One region of the Paenibacillus woosongensis genome, then DNA from elsewhere that is predicted to be linked to it. Evidence: a T-box and tRNA genes for the amino acid it is inferred to sense, from the RefSeq annotation. Region 1 holds a T-box; the other holds one or more tRNA genes.

Region 1 (3,151 bases):
CAACGCCTAGGTCATATAGAACCTTGTGCCAGAAACGGGCGTAGAGCAAATGAAGCACCGCGTGCTCGGCTCCGCCGATGTACAGGTCAACCGGCAGCCACTCTTCCTGCTTCTCCTTGGAGCACAGCTCCTTATCATTGTGCGGATCAATGTACCGCAAATAATACCAGCAGCTTCCTGCCCATTGCGGCATCGTATTTGTCTCGCGGCGCGCTGGAAGGCCCGTCTCTGGATCTGTTGTATTTACCCACTCCGTCACGTTAGCGAGCGGCGACTCTCCCGTACCGGAAGGCTCGATATGATCAACCTCCGGCAGAAGCACCGGCAGTTGATCTTCCGGCACCGGCTTCATCGTGCCGTCCTCGAGATGCAGGATCGGAATCGGCTCCCCCCAATAGCGCTGGCGGCTGAACAGCCAATCGCGCAGGCGGTAGCTTACTTTTCCGCGGCCTTTGCCGTTCTCCTCCAGCCAAGCGATCATCTTCTTAATCGCTTCTTCGTTGCGCAGACCGTTCAGGAAATCGGAATTGACGTGCGCGCCATCCCCTGCATAGGCTCCTTCCGCGATATTTCCGCCCTCCACAACCTCGATAATCGGCAGACCGAACTGCTTTGCGAATTCATAGTCGCGCTCGTCGTGTCCAGGAACGGCCATAATCGCGCCTGTTCCATAACCGGCCAGCACGTAATCCGCGATCCATACCGGCAGTTTCTCGCCGTTCACCGGATTGATCGCATAGGCTCCGGTAAAGACGCCGGTTTTTTCTTTCGCCAAATCCGTACGCTCCAGATCGCTCTTGCGGGCAGCCTGCTCCCGGTAGTCTGACACTGCGGCGCGCTGGGCTTCTGTCGTAATTTTCTCCACCAGCTCATGCTCTGGCGCAAGCACGGCATAGCTCGCTCCAAACAAAGTGTCTGGACGTGTCGTGAACACCCTCAGTGTCTCATCGCTTCCCTCGATCTGGAATACGACCTCAGCCCCTTCGGACTTGCCGATCCAGTTGCGCTGCATATCCTTGATGCTCTCCGACCAGTCGAGCTCCTCCAGATCCTCCAGCAGACGCTCGGCATATTCGGTAATCTTCAATACCCATTGGCGCATCGGCTTGCGGATAACAGGGTGACCCCCGCGTTCGCTCTTGCCGTCGATAACCTCTTCGTTCGCCAGGACGGTTCCAAGTGCCGGACACCAGTTGACAGGCACCTCGGCCACGTAGGCAAGGCCTTTCTTATAGAGCTGGATGAAGATCCATTGTGTCCATTTATAATATTCCGGATCCGTCGTGCTGATCTCCCGGTCCCAATCATAGGAGAAGCCCAGCGACTTGATCTGGCGCCGGAAATTATTGATGTTCTTAACCGTAATATCACGGGGATGCTCGCCCGTATCCAGGGCATGCTGCTCCGCAGGCAGGCCGAATGCGTCCCAGCCCATCGGGTGAAGCACGTTATAGCCGCGCATCCGCTTGTACCGCGAGACGATATCCGTCGCCGTATATCCCTCCGGATGGCCTACGTGAAGGCCTGCCCCCGATGGATAGGGGAACATATCCAGCGCATAAAATTTCGGTTTGCCCGGCTCCTCCGTAGTTTTGAATGTTTGATGCTCATCCCAGTATGCCTGCCACTTCGGCTCAATCGCCTGGGCACGGTATACATCGTGAGATTGATTGTTATTGCTCATGATCTTAAACTCCCTTCAGTGAATAAAAACGCCGATTGACGTATTTTCTAATAGCAGACAGGCCATCAAAAGAAAAACCTCCCGACCCATAGCGTATCATCGCTAGGGACGAGAGGAGTATTCCCGTGGTACCACCCTAGTTAGCTTCCGGCATGCTTTGCCATCCGCTCCCTTTGCACCCTTAACGCGGGCAAGACGATGATGTTTCCGGGATGGCAAGCACCTGCCATACGAGGCGCAGAATCCCATTGCATCATAACTCCGAGGCGAGTTCATTTGCATTCTCCAACCGGCTTGCACCATGCACCGGCTCTCTGGGTGGCAGAATTCAAACTATTATTCCTCTTCAAAGTTCCTGTATATCCATTTTTAATTACCAACCATTATATAAAACTGCATCCCCATCGTCAATGGGAACGGCTCGTTAATTTCCAGCGCTCTCATACCGCCGCAAGCCGATCCGCAGCAGGAGCAGGGCAAGGCCCCAGCAGTACAGGGCCACAAGCGGGCTGAACCAGCCAAGGTAGCTCCAGGTCGCTTTGCCGAACAGGGCAGCAGCCGGAACAAAGCTGACGAACGCGAAAGGAACAACGATGGAAATAAAGAGCTGTAATCCCAACGAGAAAATCGTCATCGGATATTTCGCAAATTCACTCAGATTATGAATCATGATCGGGAACGCATTGCCGCTATTGCGAATCCAGAACGCCGAGCAATTGGCAGCCAGGTTGATCGCTACTCGGATGATCATCGCTGCCCCAAGCAGGACGACGGCCATGCCGGCCGTAGCCGGGCTCCAGGCAATCTCGATTTGCGACAAGGCCATCCCCATAATCGTTCCGCCAATTACAATATTGCCCAACCCGTTGATGCCGATTCCTGTACAGAAAATTTGCAGCACGACCGGCATCGGCCGCACCAAATAACGATCTAGCTCGCCCATATTGACCAGTCGCAGCATACGCCAGGTTCCTTCAAAGAATAAGGAGCCCATGCCTTCAGAAACATAAACCGCCGCATACATGAAGGCCACCTCCCAAAATTGCCAGCCCTGAATGTCCGGAATCCGTGAGAAAACAACCCACAGGAACAGGAACCCGGTAATTTGAGTCATGGCGGCGGCGCCGATCATGACATAGAAGTCTGCGGAATACTCCATCATGGCCTTTAACTGCTGACTGAATAATCTCCAGTATAAAAATAAAATTCTTCGCGGTGACCTGTTCATTCTATATCTAGCCCCCATGAATCGTAATTTGCCGTACGGCCCACGACCACATCCATCTGCCAAGCAGCCATAGAAGCACGACCCACACCCATTGGATCGCAATAAGCTGCAGCGACTCTGCAGTCCCCGCCATGCCGAGACCAATCGTTACCGGTGTATTTACGATGCCTTGAAACGGAAGCAGCATCGCTACTGTCTGCAGCCAGGAAGGGAAAAAAGCCAGCGGCACCAAGGCCCCT
Region 2 (3,151 bases), 2.0 Mb from region 1:
TTGCCTCATTCAAAACCGTTACCAAGCTCTCGGAGGAATTCTTCTGTTGATTCCATAGATCTACATTAAGTTCGTAAATGTTGTCCCGGGATAAGGACAGGCCGCCCGTTTCATGATCCGCGGTAACGACGACCGACGTATTTCCGTCCTTCTTGGCGAATTCAATCGCCACCTTAAAGGCCTCGTCAAAATCTATCACTTCTTGAACCATCGTTGGCAGATCGTTCGCATGGCCGGCATGGTCGATGCGTCCTCCCTCGATCATAATGGCGAACCCATTCTCGTTGGCGGACAAAATTTCGAGCGCCTTCGAGGTCATCTCAGCCAGGCTTGGAACTTCAGCCGTACGATCCGGCACGTAAGCAACGTGGGAGCTTCCGAACAATCCCAGCACTTTGGAATCCTTGGCAGACAGCTTGCTTAGGCCTTGTCCTGTTTTTACGACTTTATAGCCTTTGGCCTCGAATTCAGGAAGAAGATTTTTATCGCTGCGTTTGCCTCTTTCTTCTTTTGTCAGGAAAAATGATTCGCCCCCGCCAAACAGCACATCGATCCCGCTATCCAGATACTGCGATGCGATTGCGTTCTCGTTGTCACGGTTGCGCACATGCGAAGCGTATACGGCCGGAGTGGCATGGGTGATACGCGCAGTCGTAACGAGACCTGTCGATTTGCCATTCAGCTCAGCGGCTTCAAGTACAGAGGCAAACGGTCTGGAGACGTCTTCGTTGGAGACGCTGATACCTGCGTTATACGTTTTATGCCCCGTGGCAAATGCCGTGCCCGCAGAGGCCGAATCCGTCACAATTCCGGAGACGATTTGCCCGCCGTCTTCCCCGCGATCCGCATAAGTCGTCGCTTGTCCGACATAATACGGATCTAAATTCAGGCTTTTTACATTATTCTCGTATTGTTGAAAATAACGAGCCGCCGATACTTGCGCCGGCCCCATGCCGTCCCCGATCAGGACGATCAAATTTTTGGACTGCCCTTTCGAGACTGCCGCCCCCGAGGTATTCTCCTTCGCTGTTGCCAATGATCCGGCGGAAACAACGGATAATACCAACCCGCCGATTGCCAAGCCTTTCAGTAGTTTATTCACTAGATCTCCTCCCAACAATGATCAGAACTATTACGAGTGTAAATCCCAATCTTTAGGAGAATGTCAAATGATTGTTCTCCGAATGTTAAACCTGCCAGTCGGCTTCGAGTGACGGTCCAGATCCAATTCACAGCAAAAAAGCCGTTTCTTCAGTAGATATAATCTACTAAAAAAACGGCTTTCTTCATTTGCCATATGCGGTCGAGAGGACTCGAACCTCCACGGGTATACACCCACTACCCCCTCAAGATAGCGTGTCTGCCATTCCACCACGACCGCAGGTTATGTTTGAAGCGAACATTTCATATTATATCGCCGCGGGAACTAAAAGTAAAGTGTTATTATTTTCCGCCCATCCTCTTTAACTTTCTGCGGTATTCGGTAAACTCCAGATACTCCTGAATAAAAGCCTTCTCACGCTCTGTTAAACGGCTGCTAAGGCGGATCCAGTCCGGCTCGTCCGCAGCATAGGCTTCTCTTTCCTCATGCACCTGTACTGCTTCGCGTTCCCGGCCGGTCATCAGCCAATCCAGACTCACATCGAAATACGCGGCAATATCGATGAGCTTATTCGTGCCGGGCGAAGATTTGCCGCGCTTCCAGTCGCCCAAGTTTCCGGTGCTGATGCCAAGTTCCTTGCAGAATTCCTTCTTGGTCATAGCTTTGCTTTTGATGAGCGATTCGATCCTTTCATAAATAGACAACTCTTCGGCCCTCCTTCGCAAAAAAATATTACGCATTTACGTCATTTGGTTGTAAAATTACGTATTTGCGTATATAATCTGATTAAACCTCTTTATGTCTTGGGCAATCCTTCCAGGCCATTATATCATAGACCATCGAGGTCCTTCACTTCTTGATCCCGCACACGGTGACAATAGCCAGGACAGCATCTATCCTTTAGTAATTTCAGATAGGAGTGTTCGCGATGACCCATAGTCCGTCTTTATGGATTTCGGCTGCCCAGTCCCTGAACCAAAGCCTGGCCATAACCGATTCCCAAGGTACCATCCAGCAGGTGAACCCAACCTGGGCAAAGAAAGCCGCACAGTTGGGCCTATCTCCTTTATGGGATCGACCCGGATTAAATCTTATCGAGTTTCTAAAGAATCCGGACAATCGGGATGTGTGCCCTAATGCCCCGATGTTCCTTTCTCAGTTGAATAACATCCTCCAAGGGGACTGTTCTTTCTATAGCAAGGAATTCCACATTCATTTGTCGTTGTCGCAAGAAACGATATGGTTCCAATTGGAGGCTATTCCGCTTATGGAAGAGAACTGTATTGGCGGCGTTGTCCTGAGCTGCATAGATATGACGCGTTATAAGAAATATGAACTGCAGCTTGTAGAAATTATCTCGCAAATCCGCACGCTGCGCGGTCTGCTTCCGATCTGTGCGGTATGCAAGCGAATCAAGGATGAAGATAACCACTGGGACGAAATCGAGAACTTCCTGATCAGGAATACCCATGCGGAATTTACTCATGATATATGCCCGGATTGCATCCGAGTCTTGTATCCCAAATATTCTTCAATCCTTGATTTACCCGTAAATGAGGACTAGGGCTAACGCTAGTATCCGGATATTAGCTTTTGGCTTGTTTGCTGATTCTGCTCCTTTGCCTGTACAGCAGCTGTCCAGCCGTAGCCCCGATAAGCCCCCCAGAGATAAGGCCGATTCCGCCTAAATTCATGAGCCCTGCCAGCGTAGCTAATGCCGCTCCCGTGCAGGCTGCCAGCAGATGCGGAAGGGTGCGCTCGCCAGCAAACAATAGTGCCAGGAACAGCGCTGGAAGCGCAAAGCTAAGCACAGCGGCGGCCTCTGAGGGAACAATCTCGCCGATTCCCGCACCGACAACCGTACCTGCAATCCATGATCCGTATGCCGCCAGCGCAAAGGTCAAATAATAGGAAGGCGCCAGTTTTTCGCCGGCAGCAGCGCGGTTGTAAGTTACGACAAAACTCTCGTCCGTTAATCCTACCGCCGCCAGCCATTTCAATGGTTCCCGCCAGTGCGCCAAATTCGGCCCCATTGTGGCACCATACAGA

What was found. A T-box is a leader RNA that pairs with one kind of tRNA and senses whether it is charged. The one in region 1 lies ahead of leuS (leucine--tRNA ligase), so its partner is inferred to be a tRNA-Leu.
Region 2: it encodes a tRNA-Leu, which carries the amino acid that the T-box ahead of leuS (leucine--tRNA ligase) is inferred to sense. The anticodon was not compared.

Annotation. Positions count from the first base shown of each region.
Region 1 is NZ_CP126084.1:3,607,987-3,611,137, forward strand. Features, by position in the region: gene leuS (leucine--tRNA ligase) at 1-1,684, opposite strand, end outside; T-box leader at 1,786-2,043, opposite strand; gene QNH46_RS16670 (ABC transporter permease) at 2,109-2,846, opposite strand; gene QNH46_RS16675 (ABC transporter permease) at 2,920-3,151, opposite strand, start outside.
Region 2 is NZ_CP126084.1:1,609,989-1,613,139, reverse strand. Features, by position in the region: gene QNH46_RS07060 (alkaline phosphatase) at 1-1,102, opposite strand, end outside; tRNA gene QNH46_RS07055 (tRNA-Leu) at 1,299-1,381, opposite strand; gene QNH46_RS07050 (helix-turn-helix domain-containing protein) at 1,444-1,806, opposite strand; gene QNH46_RS07045 (PAS domain-containing protein) at 2,031-2,666, shown strand; gene QNH46_RS07040 (AzlC family ABC transporter permease) at 2,689-3,151, opposite strand, start outside.